DNA from 4 places in the Actinoplanes hulinensis genome. Region 1 is predicted to be linked to each of the others. Evidence: riboswitches for the same ligand, from Rfam matches in the RefSeq annotation. Region 1 holds a riboswitch; each other region holds the start of a gene.

What was found. Region 1 has a riboswitch for cobalamin ahead of KZ829_RS06955 (ribonucleoside-diphosphate reductase subunit alpha). Riboswitches for the same ligand answer to the same signal wherever they lie in the genome.
Region 2: another riboswitch for cobalamin. It lies ahead of KZ829_RS17615 (VWA domain-containing protein); the one in region 1 lies ahead of KZ829_RS06955 (ribonucleoside-diphosphate reductase subunit alpha).
Region 3: another riboswitch for cobalamin. It lies ahead of cobN (cobaltochelatase subunit CobN); the one in region 1 lies ahead of KZ829_RS06955 (ribonucleoside-diphosphate reductase subunit alpha).
Region 4: another riboswitch for cobalamin. It lies ahead of KZ829_RS18990 (CbtB domain-containing protein); the one in region 1 lies ahead of KZ829_RS06955 (ribonucleoside-diphosphate reductase subunit alpha).

What each region holds. Positions count from the first base shown of each region.
Region 1 covers NZ_JAHXZI010000003.1:114,544-119,270, reverse strand. The annotation lists gene KZ829_RS06955 (ribonucleoside-diphosphate reductase subunit alpha) at 1-1,793, opposite strand, end outside; cobalamin riboswitch at 1,918-2,132, opposite strand; gene KZ829_RS06950 (ArsR/SmtB family transcription factor) at 2,188-2,532, opposite strand; gene KZ829_RS06945 (DUF4262 domain-containing protein) at 2,779-3,300, opposite strand; gene KZ829_RS06940 (alpha/beta fold hydrolase) at 3,904-4,727, opposite strand, start outside.
Region 2 covers NZ_JAHXZI010000008.1:360,220-364,946, forward strand. The annotation lists gene KZ829_RS17615 (VWA domain-containing protein) at 1-2,090, opposite strand, end outside; cobalamin riboswitch at 2,146-2,270, opposite strand; gene KZ829_RS17620 (gluconokinase) at 2,399-3,967, opposite strand; gene KZ829_RS17625 (citrate synthase) at 4,292-4,727, opposite strand, start outside.
Region 3 covers NZ_JAHXZI010000010.1:95,645-100,371, forward strand. The annotation lists gene cobN (cobaltochelatase subunit CobN) at 1-3,335, opposite strand, end outside; cobalamin riboswitch at 3,371-3,498, opposite strand; gene KZ829_RS44055 (ferredoxin-like domain-containing protein) at 3,603-4,727, shown strand, end outside.
Region 4 covers NZ_JAHXZI010000009.1:243,750-248,476, reverse strand. The annotation lists gene KZ829_RS19005 (GNAT family N-acetyltransferase) at 1-426, opposite strand, end outside; gene KZ829_RS19000 (histidine phosphatase family protein) at 423-965, opposite strand; gene KZ829_RS18995 (CbtA family protein) at 962-1,684, opposite strand; gene KZ829_RS18990 (CbtB domain-containing protein) at 1,675-1,869, opposite strand; adenosylcobalamin (AdoCbl) riboswitch at 1,877-2,027, opposite strand; gene KZ829_RS43110 (S8 family serine peptidase) at 2,107-3,273, shown strand; gene KZ829_RS18980 (suppressor of fused domain protein) at 3,270-3,758, shown strand; gene KZ829_RS18975 (TIGR03086 family metal-binding protein) at 3,825-4,394, shown strand; gene KZ829_RS18970 (helix-turn-helix transcriptional regulator) at 4,391-4,727, opposite strand, start outside.

The sequences.
Region 1 (4,727 bases):
AGCGCCGCCCAGCGGTCGGCCTGTGCGACCTGGGCGCCCCACAGTTCGTGGTGCAGATCGCCCTTGGCCGCGCGGGTCTGCGCATAGGACGGGTGCGGCCCGAAAGTCGAAGCCAGGTCGGCCGACACCTCCAGCGCGGTCAGGAAGATCTCCTCCTGGACCCGGGTCGACAGTTCCTTGGCCTCGGCCGAGTCGAACGGCAGTCGCAGGGTGAAGAACGCGTCCTGCAGGCCCATCAGCCCGAGCCCGACCGGCCGCCACCGCGGGTTCGAGGCCGCGGCCTGCTGCGACGGGTAGTAGTTGATGTCGATGACCCGATCCAGGTAGACGACCGCGGTCCGCACCGTCTCCCTCAACTTGACCCAGTCAACACCGTCAACGTTGACGTGTTGACCCAGGTTGATCGAGCCGAGGTTGCAGACGGCCGTCTCGTCGTCGTTGTTGACCTCGAGGATCTCGGTGCACAGGTTCGACAGGTGGATCACGTTGCCGGGCTCGCCCGTCTGGTTCGACAGCGCGTTCGAGCGGTCCTTGAACGTCATCCACCCGTTGCCGGTCTGCGCCAGGGTGCGCATCATCCGGCCGTACAGATCGCGGGCTTTGACGGTTTTGACAGCCTTCTTCTCCGCTGCCCGGTAGGCCTCGGTGAATTCGTCACCGAACAGGTCCGGCAGTGACGGGGCGTCGGACGGGTCGATGAGCGACCATTCGCCGTCGGCCTCGACACGGCGCATGAACTCGTCCGGGATCCAGTTCGCCAGGTTCAGGTTGTGCGTGCGGCGGGACTCCTCGCCGGTGTTGTCGCGCAGTTCCAGGAACTCCTCGATGTCCGGGTGCCACGGCTCGAGATAGACGCATGCGGCGCCTTTGCGGCGGCCGCCCTGATTGACCGCCGCCACCCCGGCGTCGAGCGTCTTCAGGAACGGGACGATGCCGTTGGACTTTCCATTCGTGCCGCGGATCAGGGCGCCCCGGCCGCGGATGCGCGACCAGGCGATACCGATGCCGCCGGAGTACTTCGACAGCTTCGCGACCTGGTGGTAACGCTCGTAGATCGAGTCCAGTTCGTCCTTCGGCGAGTCGACCAGGAAGCACGACGACATCTGGGTGTGCCGGGTTCCGGAGTTGAACAGCGTGGGTGAGCTGGGCAGATAGGCCAGACTCGACATCAGCCGGTAGAAGCCGATCGCCTCACGGGCGTCTGTGGACAGCCCGCAGGCGACGCGCAGCAGCCAGTACTGCGGGGTCTCCACGACCAGGCGGGACCGTGGGTGGCGCAGCAGGTAGCGGTCGGCGACGGTGCGCAGGCCGAAGTACTCGAACCGCAGGTCACCGGCGACGTCCACGGCGTCGTCGAGTTTACGCGCGTTGCGGGCCACGAACGCCGCGGTCTCGTCGCCGATCAGGCCGAGGCCGTGGGCGTAGCGGATCGACTGGCTGAAGCTGGCGACACCCTGGCCGCGGACCTCCTTGTCGACGTACGCGGCGAGCAGCCGGGCGGCGAGTTTCGAGTACTGCGGCTCCTCGCCGATCAGCTCGGCCGCCGTCTGGATCGACAGCTTGTCGAGCTCAGCCGTGGTCGCTCCGTCGTACAGGCCGCTGATGGTCTTGGTCGCCACCCTCAGCGGGTCGACCTCGCCGAGATCGGTGACCCACAACTCGACCGCCTTGACGATCTTGTTGACGTCGACCGGCTCCAGATCGCCGTTTCGCTTGCGCACCTGCATCACATGGCGGCGCTGCTCCGGCACCACATGTCCGGTAGCCGGCGGATCCTGCGTAGCTGCTGTCATGTCTCGTCCCCCTCATCACGCCGGCCGAGGTCTCGGGTGCGCAGGAGGACGCCGCCGCGGCCCGTGAGGGCCCGGCTGATGGCGTCGGCCGTCCCACGCGGCCTTCGACCGCCGCGCATCACCTGAGATGCACGGCGCGCTGGCAGGTCTTCGGACTCGTGGGCTTTGGGGTAAAGCCGCCTACTGGCCGTCGCTTCCCAGGCTCTGACGAGCCCAGTGCTTCATGACGGCGGTCGTTCCCACTCACCGCTGCGGGGCAGTCCCGGTTTCACACCGGGTTCCCTGTTGCCTCGGACACACCCTGACGGGCGCGACCGAACCAGCTGCGGGGAACACCATATATGGGCGGCATCGGAAAGTCACAGCCCCACATGGTGTGTCCAAACCGTCACTCTCACGGCGGCATCGTTCGTACGGCACCGCCGCCGGCATTGGCCAGGATCGCCGGCAGCAATCCGGGAAAGCGCTGCTCCACCTCACGTGTACGCAGCTCGCAGCACCGGAACCGGCCGGCCTGGCTCACCCGTACGAGACCGGCGGTGGTGAGAGTCCTCAGGTGATGGGAGAGGGTCTGACCGGTCACCGGCACATCGAACGCGCCCCGCACCACTCCCCCGGCGGCCGCCAGTTGCCGGACGACCTCCAGCCGCACCGGGTCGCCGAGGGCATCGAGCACCCTGCCGAGGTCGACGTCACCGAGGTCGGGATGTGCCCAGCCCCGCGGCCGCCGTCTCTGCACGCCGTATCTCATCCTGTGACCCGCTCTCTCGCTGACCGTCCTTACCGGATGAGTCGCTTCGGCGGAGCGTTCGGTTCCCGGCTGGGTCGATGGGCCGGCGCTGCCGGACGAGCCCTGGGATCAGGTCGAGTCTTCCCGGGCCCTCCGACCGGCCTCGGGCGAGGTGACGACCGAGCGCGGCAAGTAAGGCCCGCACGGGCCGACCGGTTCCAGTCGATCGGCTCCAGCCCGTACGCCTACCTCGGTTCAGACGTCTTGGGTCCAGACACCTTGCACGTGCGCGGCGGGTGCGAGCCAGAGGTGTGGCTGGGCCAGGCTTCCCGTGTCCCAGGGGAAAGCACCGTCGCGGTCCGGCCAGACGACTTCGAGAATCGGAACGGGCGGGCGCCGGTAGAACCAGATGGCCTGGCCGAAGAAGGCCCGATACCAGGTCGGCTCGACGGTCCTCAGGCGCACCGGGTAACCGTTGACGACATCGTCATGGGACTGGCCGTCGGCAAGGCCGTCCCGTTGGCCAAGGATGTTCAGACAAGACTGCATGACACGAAGGTCGAGTCCGAACATGGCCAGTTCGGGCCCGCCGCGGCTGTGCCAACGGCCGATCGTGTACGACCAGCCCGGCCCCTGCTCATCCGCGGGAACACCAGTGACGCTCCACCCGAACTCGTTGACATTGCCGATCACGCCATCGTCGGCCGCATCGTAGTCATCGCGATCGCCGTAGTCGTGACAGATGATGCAGCGGCAGATCCGCGAAGCCTCGAACACACGCCGAGGGTATGCGATGACCCTGTCAGCGGCAGCATTGGTGCTACGGTCAGTGACGGCAGACTCAGCCGGGCGCATGTCCAGCGGCAGATGCGGATGGCCGCTTGCCGCAGAGCGAACCGAGCTGTACCCGTGGTGCCGCAGTCACACACCGGGTACTGCGGGTCCTGGATCCACTCCGGCCGGCCGCCCGCCTTGGTGCCGTCGGCGGCGCTGAGGTGCGCGAAGTACCTCCACCCGCGCTCCTGCGCCCACGCCTCTACCCGATCGCGCAGGCCGTCATCGAGTTCCCAGGCGTCGGGCAGTTCCCGGACCCGCTCGGGACTCGGCGCGCAGGCCACCGGCACGTGATCGTCCTCGACGGCCTCGTCGTCCGGCGGCTCCGGATTATCGAGCAGTTCGCCGATCGCGGCCTCCGCGCGCCACCGCACGAGCGGCAGCGGCCGGCAGTCGTCGTCGTGCAGCGCCGGGCACCACAGCAACTGGAAGACGTCCGCTGTCGCCGTTTCTGGCCGCGACTTGGTACGACGCCACCGCATCGGGCCTTGATCTGCCGTTCAAGCGCTGTTCGGCGGTGTCTGCGGGCCAGGCGCGCGAGCGAGCTCAAACAGGTGCGGGTAGGTCGGCGAAGACGGTGTCCCAGTGGGCGAAGGTTGTGGTGCCGTGGCCGGCGTTCGGAGAGGTCACGAAGGTGGGGTTGGGAAGGTGCGCGGCCAGCCAGCGGCCGTTGGCTTCGGGAACCAGGCTGTCGCGGTCGCCGTAGTAGAGGTGAACCGGACAGCGCACCGCGGTGACGTCGATGTCCCAGGGGCCGCCCCAGGCCAGGTTGTCCCGGGCGTACCCGTCGGCGTTGCTGAGTGCCTCGCGCATGTCGACGGCCCAGCAGCGGCGGACCTCGGGGGTGAGCCAGGTGAGTTCGGTTGCCGGGATGCCGCCGAAGTAGGCGTCGACCATCGCATCGTCGTCGGCGATGTCGAGCAGTGCCATATCGGGGGCCAGGTCGGACCGGAAGCCGGCGAGTGCGGCGTCAAGGTCGCCGGCGTCGGCCAGCGCGAGCAGGTCACGTTCGTGGTCGTCGGGATCGTCGGGTAGGGCGAGTCGCCACGGTCCGATGCCGCCGACAATGGCTACCGCGGTGACCCGTTCGGGCGCGGCCAGGGCGGTGGCAAGAGCGTAGGGTCCGCCGCCGGAGAGCCCGGCGGCGCCGAACCTGGTTACTTCCAGGGCGTCGGCGATCGCGATCGTGTCGACGCCGACCGAGGCGAGGCTCGGCGAGGTGTTCGATGTGCGGCCGTAGCCTGGCCGATTGAAGGAGATCAGGCGGATTCCATGGTCGCGTGCGGCATCGCTGAACGGCGTCGCCTGGTGTCGTGAGCTGGGCGTGCCGTGGTGAAAGAGCACCGGCCGCCCACCGGGGTCGCCACCCT
Region 2 (4,727 bases), on a different contig from region 1:
ATCACGCCGACCTCATGACTGGACGTCGGCGGCAGCACCACCTCGGCGTCCCGCCCCCGGAAAGTGATCATCCCGATCCGGTCCCGCCGCTGATAGGCGTCCCGCAACAGCGACAGCACCGCCGTCTTGACCAACGTCATCCGCTTCCGCGCGGCCATCGACCCGGACGCGTCCACCACGAAGAGCACCAGGTTCGCCTCGCGCCCCACATGCACCGATTCCCGCAGATCCCGCGGCGACACCCGGATCCCACCCCGCCGCTCCCGAGCAGGCTGATCCTCGGACCCCGCCCCCCGCACAAGCCGCTCCGGGGCCACCCGGTCCCGGTCCTGGGCCACCCGATCCTGAGCCACCCGGTCCTGAGCCACCCGGTCCTGAGCCACCGACTCCCCCACCAACCAATCCGGGGACAGTCGGTCCTGGGCCACTGACTCCCCCACCAACCGATCCGGGGACAGTCGGTCCTGGGCCACCGGCTCCTGAGACACCGGCTCCTGGGAGGGCTGGTCATGGGAGGTGCCGTTGCGGGTGACGGGGGTCGGGTGGGTAGGGGTAATGGTGTCGAGGGCAGCCCGGTCGAGGGAAGCCCGGTCGAGGGCAGCCCGGAGAGTGGCGAAGAGGTGAGGGACGCCGGAGAGCTTGCCCTGCGGGACGCGGCTGCCGACTACGCGGCCCCGACGGGCGAAGGCCGGGGAGCGGCGGCCGGCGTGACCGCCCTCGCCACGGGCGGTGATCCGGAGTGTGCGGGTGCGGAACGCCTGGCCGGCAGTGGCGGTCGCGCCCGCCTTCTCCGGTTGTGGCGCCCCGTCGTTGCTGGAGGGGGGCGTGCTCTCCTCCGTACCCCCGTGGGGTGATCCTGCTCCGGACGGCCCGCCGCCGTCGCGCGGGGTGTCGTTTCGGGGGCCTCCGCCGCCGGGGCCGCCGTCGTCCGGGTCCGGCTCGTCGTCGGGGTCGCCGCCGTTTCTACCGTCCTGGCCGGCCTGTTCGCGATCGGCCTGTTCGCGGTCGGCCTGTTCGCGGTCGGCGCGTTCCTGTTCGGCACGTTCCTGTTCTGCCTGGCGTTCGGCTTCGGCCAGGGCGTCCTCGAGCTTCTGCTCGTCGGTGCCGGGCGGGTCCAGCGGATCGGTACGGCGGCGGTGCGGAAGGGCCAGCCCGGCGGCGTCCCGGACGTCGTCGGCGGTGACCCGGTCGCGGCCGTGCCAGGCGGCCAGGGCCACGGCGCAGCGGGCGACCACGATGTCGGCGCGCATGCCGTCCACGCCGTAGGCGAGGCAGACCCGGGCGATCCGGTCGAGTTCGGCGTCGGGCAGCGTCACCGCCGGAAGGGCGGCGCGGGCGGCGGCGATGCGGGCCGCGTAGTCGCGTTCGGCGCCGGCGTAGCGCGCCGCGAAAACGTCCGGGTCGGCCTCGTAGGCGAGGCGGCGGCGCACCACCTCGGCGCGCTGGCGGGCGTCGCGGGGCGCGGCGACGTTCACGACCAGGCCGAACCGGTCGACCAACTGGGGCCGGGGCTCGCCCTCCTCCGGGTTCATGGTGCCGACCAACAGGAATCTCGCCGCGTGCTTGACCGACACCCCGTCCCGCTCGACGTGTGCCCGGCCCATCGCCGCCGCGTCCAGCAGCAGGTCCACCAGGTGGTCCGGCAGGAGGTTCACCTCGTCGACATAGAGGACACCCCGGTGCGCGGCGGCGAGCAGACCCGGCTCGTAGGCCTTCACCCCGTCGGTGAGCGCGCGCTGCAGGTCGAGCGTGCCGACCACCCGGTCCTCGGTGGCGCCGACCGGCAACTCGACGAGCGACGCGGGCCGGACCGTGGCGGCGGCGGCCGCCGGGGCGCCGGGGAGTGCGGGGTGGGGGCCGTCCGGGCAAGCCGGGTCCGGGGCGGCGGGAGCGCAGGCGAAACGGCAGCCGGGTACCACCGTGACCGGTGGCAGCAGGCCGGCCAGGGCGCGGACGACGGTGCTCTTCGCGGTGCCCTTCTCGCCTCGGACCAGGACCCCGCCGACCGCCGGGGACACCGAGGTCAGCAGCAGGGCCAGGCGCAGGTCGTCGAGGCCCACCACGGCCGAGAACGGGTACGGAGCAGTCACCAGGATCCCTTCCGGCGGGTGTCCACGCCCGCTCGTCGGTCGACGCGAGCGGCCGGAGTCTCCTGACTCCCGGATCGACGTTTCCCGCTCGCCTTCCGGCGTGGGCGCCGTGGCGTGTGGTCAGCGGGTCGCTCCCCGGTCACAGTGGCGGGACCGTCCCGGAATCGCACCGGGTTCCTCCGCAACCGCTCGCCGGTCACTCTTCCCGACCGGCCGGGCACCCGTCAACGCGGGATCCGTCACCCGCCGGCGCGGCTTCTCCGGGGGCGGTCTGCGCCGCACTGTCCGATCAGGTACGGCGGGGCGGCTCAACCGGTTACGGCCTTCTCGGTGGCGGGCAGGGGCTCGGGAGCCAGACGGTCGAGTTCGGCCACCACGTCCAGGACGGCCAGGGCGGAGCGTTCCACCAGGGGGCGCAGGCGGCGGTAGAGGGCGGCGTCCTCCGGGTCGGGGTGGGTGGCGTTCGCGGTGGGGACCAGGTCGGCGGCGCGGTCCAGATCGGGGAGTTCGCCGAGGGCGTGCCGGGCCAGAAGGCAGGCGCCCAGGGCGGTGCCCTCGGGGACGTCGGCGACCGTCACCGGGAGGTCGAAGGCGGAGGCCAGGACGGACACCCACAGGTGGGAGGCGGCGGCGCCGCCGGTGGCGCGGATCTCGGTGACCGGGCAACCTTCGGCGTCGAAGGAGTCGCGGACCAGGGCGAGCTGCTGGCACACGCCCTCCACGGCGGCGCGGACCAGGTGCGGGCGGGCGTGTTCGCGGCGCAGGCCCAGGTAGGCGCCGCGCATGCCGGGGCGCCACCAGGGGGCCCGTTCGCCCAGAAGGTAGGGCAGGCAGAGCAGGCCCTCGCTGCCGGCCCGGATCCCGGCGGCCTCGGCCAGCAGGGCGGCGTCCAGGTCGTCGGCGCCCTCCGCCTCGGCGGCCGGTTCGCCCGGGGCGCCGGCGGCGAGGCTCTGGGCGGCCCAGCGTACGACCGAGCCGGCGTTGTTGACCGCTCCGCCGATCACCCAGCGGTCCTCGGTGAGGGCGTAGCAGAACAGGCGGCCGGCGGCGTCGGCGGTGGGGCGGTCCACGACGGTACGGAGGGCGCCGCTCGTGCCGAGGGAGACCGCCGCGACGCCGGGCGGGGTGGCGCCGACGCCGAGGTTGGCGAGCGGGCCGTCGGCGGCGCCGATGATCAGCGGTACGTCCGGGGGCAGGCCCGCGGCGGTGGCCACCTCGGGAGACAACCGGAGGGCGTGCGTGGTGGGGACGACCTCGGCGAGCTGCCCGGGGCGCACGCCGGCGATCGCCAGGGCCTCGTCGTCCCACCGGCGGGAGTGGATGTCGTAGAGGCCGGTGCCGGAGGCGATCGACAGGTCCACCAGGAACGGGTCGTCGGCCAGCGCCGCGACGATCAGTTCCTTGACGCCGCCCCAGCGTGGGGTACCGCGCAGCGTGCCCGGGTCCTCCTCGGCCCACCAGGCCAGCTTCGTGAGCGGCGACATCGGGTGGACCGGGGTGCCGGTGCGGGCCTGGAGCCGCTTCGCCGGCCCGGCCGCGACGATCTTCTCGCACTGCCGGGCGGAGCGGCCGTCCGCCCACGTCACCACGGGGCCGAGGGGACGGCCGGCGGCGTCCATCGGCAGCAGCGCGTGCAGGAAGGAGCTGAGGCTGACCGCGATCACCCGGTCGCCGCGTTCGCGGCACTCGGCGGCCACGTCGGCGAGCGCCTCCATGGCGGCGCGGGTGAGCTGCCGGGGGTCGAGTTCGGCCCGGCCCGGCCCGGGCACCGACAGCGGGTAGTGGACGCTGGTGAGCGCCCGCACCTCGCCGCGGGGCCCGGCGGCGATCCCCTTGGTGGCGGTGGTTCCGGTGTCGATCCCGATCACGACGTCCATGCGTCCCCTCCCGAACGTGACGACCGACCCTCTCATGCCCACCCTCCCCTCATCCGGAACCCCGGCCCGCACCTACGGCGGTGCACTCAGCGTCCCCCGCAGAACGCCGCCGGTGTCGAGGCAAGTGATTCGCCGACGCAGCGGGGTGTGCTGCGGCGGGGAAACACCTGCCTCGACACCGGTTACAAGGCGTTTTGCCGCGGAGCGAAGCGGAGCCATCAGGCCCGGCATTAATCGATAACTGTCCACCCCGTACCAGAAATGGGTCTTCAAAAGCGAAACGCCCCGCCGGGAAGGGCGGGGCGTCGCGGGGTGGAGAAAAGGTCAGCGCTGGTCCATCGGCGTGAAGTCGCGGACCGGCGAGCCGGTGTAGATCTGCCGCGGGCGACCGATCTTGTTGGCCGGGTCGGTCATCATCTCGCGCCACTGCGCGATCCAGCCGGGAAGGCGGCCGATCGCGAACAGCACCGTGAACATGTCGGTGGGGAAGCCCATGGCCTTGTAGATGAGGCCGGTGTAGAAGTCGACGTTCGGGTACAGCTTGCGGGAGATGAAGTATTCGTCGGAGAGGGCGATCTCCTCGAGCTTGAAGGCGATCTCCAGCAGCGGGTCCGGCTTGTCCAGGGTGTTGAGCATCTCCTGGGCGGCCTTCTTGACGATGGCGGCGCGCGGGTCGTAGTTCTTGTAGACCCGGTGGCCGAAGCCCATGAGCTTGACGCCCTTTTCCTTGTTCTTCACCCGGGTGACGAACGAGGTGACG
Region 3 (4,727 bases), on a different contig from region 1:
CCGTGCCGCCGCATCGCGGCGATCCAGCGCGGGTTCACCACTCGGGCCCGGAAGATCCGCGCGGTCTCCTCGGTCAGGCTGCGGGTCCGTGCCTGGTCCGGGTTGGTGGAGTCGCCGATGTACGCCGCCGGCGCGCGACCGGTGAGCGCCCGCACCGTGGCGATCATGCCGCCGTGGTACTGGAAGTAGTCGTCGGAGTCGGCGATGTCGTGCTCGCGGGTGTCGATGTTCTTGGCGGCCACGTCGATCCGGCGGTACGCGTTCTCCATGTCCCCACGAGCCGGCGCCCCGTCCAGGTCCCGCCCGTACGCGAAGCCGCCCCACACCGCGTACACCTCGGCCAGATCGGCGTCGTCCCGCCAGTTCCGGCTGTCGATGAGCGGCAGGATGCCGGCGCCGTACGCTCCCGGCCGCGACCCGAAGATCCGCATGGTGGCCCGCCGCCAGTCGCCGTGCTCGCCCTGGTCACGCAGGGCGTGCTCGCGGACGAAGTTGTCCGGCTCGTCCAGCCCGGCGATCAGGGTGAACGCGTCGTCGAGCAGCGCCACCACGTGCGGGAACGCGTCACGGAAGAAGCCCGAGACTCGGACCGTCACGTCGATGCGGGGGCGGCCCAGTTCCTCGGCCGGAATCGGCTCCAGGCCGGTGACCCGCCGGGACGCCGGATCCCAGACCGGGCGGACGCCGATCAGCGCGAGGATCTCGGCGATGTCGTCGCCGGCGGTCCGCATGGCGCTGGTGCCCCAGGCGGACAGCCCGACCGAGCGGGGCCACTCGCCGTGGTCGGCCCGGTAGCGGGTCAGCAGCGAGTCGGCCATCGCCTGCCCGGTCTCCCAGGCGAGCCGGCTCGGGATGGCCTTCGGGTCGACGGAGTAGAAGTTGCGGCCGGTCGGCAGCACGTTGATCAGGCCGCGCAGCGGGGAGCCGCTGGGGCCGGCCGGGACGTAACCGCCGTCGAGCGCGTGCAGCACGTTGGTCAGCTCGTCGGTGGTGCGGGCGAGCCGCGGCACGACCTCGGTGGCCGCGAACTCCAGCACCCGCACCACATCCGGCAAAACCGACAAATCCGAAATATCTGGTACGTCGGGGAGCGTCGCCGAAAGCCCGGCGGGAGCGGCTCCCGGGGCGGAAGCAGCCTCGGGAACGCTGGAGGCGACCAGGTCGGCCGGGATCACCGTCGGCCAGCCGCGCTCCTCCATGGCCGTGACCAGTGCCCGCGCCAGCACCTCGATCGCGTCGGTCTCCGCGGTGGACGCGTCCTCCGCGAGGCCCAGCGCCTCCCGCAGACCCGGCAGCGCCGCCACCTGACCGGCCCACATCTGCCGCGCCCGCAGCATGGCGAGCACCAGGTTGATCCGCGCCTCCCCGGCCGGCGCCGCCCCCAGCACGTGCAGCCCGTCGCGGATCTGCACATCCTTGACCTCACACAGCCATCCGTCGATGTGCAGGATGAAGTCGTCGAACTCCTCGTCCTCCGGCCGGCGCCCCTGGCCGAGGTCATGGTCCATCTTCGCGGCCTGGATCAGGGTCCAGATCTGAGCCCGGATCGCCGGGAGCTTGGCCGGGTCGAGGGCGGCGATGGTCGCGTGCTCGTCGAGCAGCTGCTCCAGTCGGGCGATGTCCCCATAGGACTCGGCGCGGGCCATCGGCGGAATCAGGTGGTCGACCAGCGTGGCGTGCGCCCGGCGCTTGGCCTGTGTCCCCTCGCCGGGGTCGTTGACCAGGAACGGGTAGATCAGCGGCAGGTCGCCGAGGGCCGCGTCGGTGCCGTCCGACGCGGACATGCCGACGTTCTTGCCGGGCAGCCACTCCAGGTTGCCATGCTTGCCGACGTGCACCACCGCGTGCGCGCCGAACTCATCGGCCACCCACCGGTAGGCGGCCAGGTAGTGATGGCTCGGAGGCAGGTCCGGGTCGTGGTAGATGGCGACCGGGTTGGCCCCGAACCCGCGCGGAGGCTGGACCATCACCACGATGTTCTCGTCGCGGAGTGCGGCCAGCACGATGTCGCCGTCGTCCACATAGAGCTCACCGGGCGCCTGGCCCCAATGCCGCTCGACACGCTCCCGGAAGTCCCCCGGGAGCTGGTCGAACCAGGTTTGATACCGAGATGCCGGAATTCGCACCGGATTGCCGGACAACTGCTCGTCGGTCAGCCAGTCCGGGTCCTGCCCACCGGCCGCGATCAACGTGTGGATGAGCCCGTCGCCGTCGTAGGACCCGAAGTCACCGATCCGGTAACCCCGGTCGGCGAGAGCCGCCAGCAGGGCGACCGTCGAGGCCGGCGTGTCCAGACCGACCGCGTTGCCGATCCGGGAGTGCTTGGTCGGATAGGCCGACAGCATCAGCACGATCCGGCGGTCGGCGGGCGGCACGTGCCGCAGCCGGGCGTGCGCCACCGCGATCCCGGCCACCCGCGACGCCCGCTCCTCGTCGGCCGCGTAGACCGACAGCCCGTCCTCGTCGATCTCCTTGAACGAGAACGGCACCGTGATGATCCGGCCGTCGAACTCCGGGATCGCCACCTGCGTCGCCGCGTCCAGCGGGGTCAGGCCGTCGTCACTGGCCTCCCAGGCGGCCCGCGAGCTGGTCAGGCACAGCCCCTGGAGGATCGGCACGTCCAGGTCGGCGAGCACCCCGACATCCCACGCCTCGTCGTCACCACCCGCGCTCGCGGTCGCCGGGCGGGTGCCGCCGGCCGCCAGCACGGTCACCACCAGCGCGTCCGCCCTACGCAACTCGGCCAGCAGCTCCGGCGGGGCGGTCCGCAGCGAGGCCGTGAAGATCGGCATGGCCCGCGCGCCCTTGGCCTCGATCGCCCGGCAGAGCGTCTCGACGAACGCCGTGTTGCCGGCCATGTGATGCGCCCGGTAATAAAGCACCGCCACGGTCGCCTCGCCGGTCGACTCCGGGCGCGGCAGGAAGCCCCACTGCGGACTCTCCACGGCCGGCGCGAACCCGTTGCCGGTCAGCAGCACCGTGTCGGAAAGGAAGTCGTGCAGCGAGACCAGATTGTCCGCGCCACCGTGCGCCAGATAGGTGTGCGCCTCGGCGGCCACCCCGGCGGGCACCGTGGACAGCTTCATCAACTCGGCGTCCGGCGCCTGCTCGCCGCCCAGGACCACGACCGGCACGTCGCCCGCGAGCAGTGTGTCCAACCCCTCCTCCCAGGCCCGGCGGCCGCCCAGGATGCGCACCACGACGAGGTCGGCCCCGTCGAGCAGGGCGGGCAGATCGGCGACCGAGGTGCGGGCCGGGTTGGCCGGGCGCCAGGCCGATCCACTGGCCCGGGCGCTGAGCAGGTCGGTGTCGGACGTCGACAGCAGCAGAAACACGCGCGCGCTCCCCTCGGGGTCCGCGCCCCGGGTAGTCGGATGTCACGGCGACCGGAGTTCCTGGCTCCCAGGGCTCGAACTCCCTGGTGACAGTGGCGGGACCGCGCCGGAGTCACACCGGCTTCCTCCGCGGCGTCGCCGCTCGTGAGCCATAACTTTTCCGAACCCCGGTGTCCCGCGTCAAGGCGGAACGGCCGCTGTGACGCTGCCGACCCACCGAGAGGCGAAGGTGAATTCCTGCCGGGGGTCGGCCGTAGTATCCGGGCCATGTCTCCCGTCCGGACTTCCGACACCGACGCCTGCCCCGGCGCGCTGCGGCTGCACGCCGCCGCCGACGGGTTGCTGGCCCGGGTGCGGCTGCCCGGCGGGCTGCTGACCGGGGCCCGGTTGCGCGCGCTGCGCGAGCTGGCCGAGGAGTTCGGCGACGGCGCCCTGGAGCTGACCTCGCGGGCCAATCTCCAGCTCAGAGGCCTGTCGGCCATCGATGCCCCGGCCCTGGCGACCCGCTTGCGCGCCGCCGGGCTGCTGCCCTCACAGACCCACGACAATGTTCGGAACATCGCGTCGCCGCCGCTGCCGGGATCGACGATCCGCGCTCTGATACCGGCCTTGGACCGCGCCGTCCTGGACGATCCCGCCCTGGCCGGCCTCCCCGGCAAGTTCCTGTTCGCGCTCGGCCACGTCACCCTGTCCCCCGACGTCGCCGCCGTCCCGGCCCTCACCAACCCCACACCGGCGCCCACCGTCCACGCGGCCGTCACCACCAGGCCCACACCAATGGCGGCCACCACGCACCCGGCCGCCACCAACCCCACACCAACGGTGCCCACCGTCCACGCGGGTTTCGCCGGGTCGGGGGATCGGGAGCACACGGGTGCCGGGCTGTTCGCGATCCGCTTCGCCGGGCACGACACCGGGCTCCGGGTGGAGGCCGACCGGGTGGTGCCGGCGCTGATCGCGGCGGCGCACGCGTTCCTCGCCGAGCGGGAGGAGCAGCGGGGTGACGGCCCGGCCGCGTGGCGGTTGCGGGAGCTGACCGACGGCCCGGCCCGTGTGTCGGCCCGGGTGGCCGGCGTCCTCGGGCTGACGCCCGTCGCCGTGGCGGCGGCGGTGCCGGTCGAGGCCACCGATGCCACCGATCTGGTCGGCGTGGTGGCTCAGGCGGACGGGCTGGCCGCGGTGGGGGCACTGGTGCCGTTGGGGCGCTTGGCCGGCGTAACCCTCAGGGTTCTGGAGGAGGCCGATCAGCTGGTGGTGACCCCCTGGCGTGGGGTGATCGTGGCCGATCTGACGCCGTCGGCGGCGCCGGGGTGGGCGGGCCGTCTGGCCGCGGCCGGGCTCGCGGTGGCCGCGGATTCGCCCTGGTCCGGGGTGACCGCCTGCGCCGGGCGG
Region 4 (4,727 bases), on a different contig from region 1:
GGGTTGGTAGTGGGCGAAGGGTGGGCAGGTTCGGAAGCCGAAGCGCTGGTAGAGGGCGCGGGCGGGGGCGAAGTAGTCGGCGGTGCCGGTTTCGAGGTAGAGGTCGGTGTAGTGGCGGTGGCGGGCTTGGGTGATGAGGTGTTGTAGGAGGGTGGTGGCGACGCCGCGGCGTTGGGCGGTGGTGGCGGTGCGCATGGATTTGATTTCGGCGGTGGTGGGGTCGTGGTGTTTGAGGGCGGCGCAGCCGACGAGGTGGGGGCCGTCGTGGGCGGTCCAGAGGGTGATGTCGGGTGTGCGGAGGCCGTCGAGGTCGAGGGCGTGTTTGCTGTCGGGTGGGCTGGTGGCGCGCATGTCGTCGAGGTGTTGTTGCAGGAGGGCGGCGATGTCGGGGCCGGTGAGGTCGTCGATGGTGATGCGCAGGGTCACGGGGTGGATTGTGGCAGGTGCAGGTGCCAGCCGTCGGGGTGGTGGGTGAGGCGGGTGACGGCGAGTGGGGCGACGTCGAGGCGGCGGATGGCGGTTGCCGGGAGGTCGAGGGCGGCGGCGAGTACCGCGCGGATGGTCATGGGGTGGGCGACGGCGGTGAGTGCCGGCTGATGCTGGTTGCGCAGCCATGTGGTGGCGCGGGCCAGGAGCTGGGTGTGGGTTTCGCCGCCGTGGGGTGCCGCTGCCGGGTCGGTGAGCCAGGTGTGCAGGTCGGCCGGGTCGATCTGGTCGAGGGTGTGGCCGGTCCAGGTGCCGTGGTCGGGGTCGGCGAGTGCCGGGTCGATGCCGGGGGTGGCGCCGAGCAGTGCGGCGGTTTCGCGGGCGGCGTGGGAGGGTGCGCTGACCCATGGGCCGTTGCCGGGGATGTGCAGGGTGCGGGCGATGTTGCGGGCGGCTTCGTCGAGAGGGTCGTCGCCGCCGAACACGGCCCGGCGCAGGGCGCGGGTGTGTCCGGCGGCGATCAGGCGTAGGCCGGTCACGGAACTGTGACGGGGGTTTCGGTGCGGTGGGCGAGGCGGGCGAGCAGGCCCGCGAAGCCGAGGCCGAGGGTGGTCCAGAGGATGGTCTGGGTGCCGAGTGAGGTGATCCGGAAGTCCCACAGCAGGGTTGCGGGGAAGTCGGCGGGGACCTCGTCGAAGGTGGGAAGGAGGGTGTAGGCGATGGTGACGACGACCAGGAAGGCGGCCGCGGCGGCGGTGGCGCGGGCCCAGGGGTGGGTTTGGGTGCGGGCGGCGAGGGTTGCGGCCCAGACGGCGACCAGGCCGAGGGCGACCGCGGCGAGGTAGGCGGCGGTGCGCTGGTCGATGGTGGCCGGGTCGCCGACAGCGGGTGGGTTGGGTGGGTATTTGAGGTAGGGCACGAGGACGATGCCGGTCAGGGCGGCTGTGGCGAGGCCGAGGGCGGCGGTGGTGTCGCTGCCGGTGTGCAGGCGCCGGCGTAGGACGGTGTAGGCGGTGGCGAGGATGCCGCCGAGTGCGATGCCGTAGAGGCCGGTGGCCAGGAACAGGCCGGGCCCGGACTGGACGTCGCGGGAGACGAGAGTCTCGCCGGCGGGTGCGCCTGCTTCTTCGATGGCGATGGCCGCGTTGATGTGCGGCTCACCGGCGAGGTAGGCGAATGTTCCGGCGAGCAGTCCGGCGATGAGCCCGGCGAGTAGTCCCCTCAGCAGCAGTTGTGGGTAGCTGGGGGTCAGTGGCACGGGACACCGAGCAGGTGCCGTCCGTCGTGCATGAGTTCGTGCAGGTACATGCCGGACTGGGAGAGGGCGCCCTGGTCGAAGGCGACGAGGTAGGCCAGCAGCAGCATGATGCCGGTGAAGCCGGCGGCGGTGGCCAGCAGTTTGGTGGAGATGGCGGGGGTGGTGAGCGCTTGTGCCTTGGGCATGGCGGATCAACCTCCTACGGGATGACGCGTCCCGATCGATGGGGCCTGCGGCGCGTGAGCGTCCTGACTCACCGGCCCCGTGGGGCTGGTTCACAGTGGCGCGACCGCACCGGAGTTTCACCGGATTTCCCTCAGCGCACCGCAGATTGGATTCTCAACCTATCGGCCGGGGTGGGCCGGGCACAACCGTCGGGCGGTAGCATCCACGCCGGTCTACGGGGTCGGGGGTGTGTCGTGGTGCGGTGGCCGGTGGCGGTGGTGGCCGGGCTGGTGGTGTCGGTGGCGGTGCCGGTTCCGCAGCAGGTGTGGGCGGCGCAGTGCCTGGGTGCGAAGCCGGTGGTGTCGGCGGTGCCGGCGGAGTTGAGGGCGTACGCGCCGGCGCGGTTGGCGGGGTTGGCGACCGGGGCCGGGGTGCGGGTGGCGGTGGTCGATTCCGGGGTCGATGCGCGGCATCCGCAGCTCAGGGGTCAGGTGGCGGCGGGCCGGGATTTTCTGCGTAACGAGTTCGCGGGCCGCCGGGACTGTGTGGGTCACGGGACGGGGGTGGCCGGGATCATCGCGGCGGGCGCGGATGCGGGCAGTGGGGTGCAGGGTCTGGCGCCGGGGGCGACGATCGTGCCGGTGCGGGTGAGTGAGCAGCAGGACATCGACGAGTCGGCGGTGGCGTCGTCGGGTGGTGGTGCGCAGACGTTCGCGCAGGGGATTCGGTGGGCGGCGGGCCCGGGTCGCGCCCAGGTGATCAACATTTCGCTGGTGATGCCGCAGGAGAGCCCGGCGGTGCAGTCCGCGATCGCGGATGCGGTGGCGGCCGGGGTGATCGTGGTGGCGGCGGCCGGTAACGACGGCCCGGACGCCGGCGTGGTGTATCCGGCGGACTATCCGGGGGTGATCGGTGTCGGCGCGGTCGGTGCGGACGGGTTGCGGGCGTCGTATTCGCAGGTCGGTGAGCATGTGGATCTGGTGGCGTTCGGGGACGTGACGGTGGCGTCGCCGGTGGCCGGTCATCAGGTGGTGCAGGGGACGAGTTTCGCGACGCCGTTCGTGACGGCGACGGTGGCGCTGCTGAGGCAGCGGTTTCCGCGGGAGAGTGCGGCGCAGATAACCCGGCGGTTGTTGCGGTCGGTGGATCCGGCGCCGGGTGGTGTGCGCAGTGACGAGTACGGGTACGGGCTGCTGAATCCGTATCGGGCGCTGACGGAGGAGGCGGGCCCGGTGGTGGCCGCGGTCTCACCCGCGGTGGTGGCGGCGCCGGGGCGGGCGGCGGATTCGTCGGAGTGGGTGCGGGCGGGCTGGTTCGCGGCCGGTGGTGCGGGGCTGGCGGTGCTGGCCGGTGTGGTGGCGGTGGTCGCCGGCCGGGGTCGGCGTCGCGGTTGGCGGGCCGGTCATGATCGAATGCCGGGATGATGTGGGACGCGGTCACCGAGGCGTTGGGCGGGCTGTATCCGGATGAGCAGCCGTGGCATGTGACGTATCCGGCTGAGGGTTACCGGTTGCGGGCGGCGTCGGCGTATCCGGCGGCCGGGCATTGGCATCTGGTGGGGTACGGGCTGGGTGAGCGCTGGGGTTTCGAGTTGACGGTGCGGGTGGCCCGCGGCGTTGAGGAGCAGCCGCCACAGTGGCCGTTCGTGTTGCTGGATCAGGTGGCGGCGTATGTGGCGTCGCTGGACGGTCCGGTGGAGGACGGTCAGTGGATCAACTGGGGTGGCCCGGTGACGGGTTTTCCGCACACGGACGGCCCGGACACCGGTTTGACGGTGTTGATCCTCACCGAGGATCCGCAGTTGGGTAGCCGGTTCCTGCAGTTGGTGGGGGTGACGGCGGCGGAGGCCGACGGGCGGGTGGACGTTCCGGAGGATCCGCTGATGGTGACCGACCCCGCTCGGGCGTGACGCGTTCACCCGTCCGGGTGGTGCCGGGTGCTGGCTGCGGGCGGCGGGGGTTTCTAGTCTGGGTGGATGTCTACCGAGATCAGTGACCTGCTGGGGCGTGCCGTGCCCGCCGTTTCGGCTCTGGTGGCGGGGGTGCGTGACGAGCAGCTCGGGCATGCCACGCCGTGTGCCGAGTTCAAAGTTCGTGACCTGCTGAATCATCTGTTTCAGGTGGTCCGAAACTTTCAGCTGGTAGCGGCCCGGGCGGAGGTCGACTGGAGTGTCACTCCGGACAGTCTGACCGGCGCGTGGCGCGACGATTTCGCGGCGGAGGCCGAGGCGATGGTCGCGGCGTGGTCGGATCCGGGGGTGCTGGACGGGGTGTCGCCGGGGATGGGGCTGCCGCAGCACACGCTCGGTCTGATGATGGTGGTGGACCTGGTGGTGCACGGCTGGGATCTGGCGCACGCCACGGGCCAGCCGTACGAGGTGGATCCGGCGTTGCTGCCGCCGACGGCGGAGTTCCTGGACTCGATGGGGGACATGGGCCGGCAGATGGGTGCGTTCGGGCCGGCGGTGAGTGTCGGCGCGGGAGCGGACCGGTTCGCGCAGCTGCTGGCGCTGACCGGGCGTGATCCGTCGTGGCAGGCCGGTTAGGTTGTGCGCCACTGGGCCGGGGTGACGCCGTGTTCGAGGCGGAACCGTTTGGTGAAGTAGGAGACGTCGGGGTAGCCGCAGCGGCGGCTGACCGCGGCGACCGGCAGATCGGTTTCGGTCAGCAGACGGCGGGCCTCCTGCAGCCTGCGCTGGGTGATCCACTGTTGGACGGTGCGGCCGGTCTTCTCGCGTACGACCGTGGTGAGGTGACCCGCGGTGAGGCCGACTTCGGCGGCGACGTCGGTCAGCGACAGGGGCCCGGTGTACCGGTTTTCGACGATGTCGAAGACGGCGGCGAGCAGGGGTTCGCTGGCGGCCCGCAGCTGGCCGGGC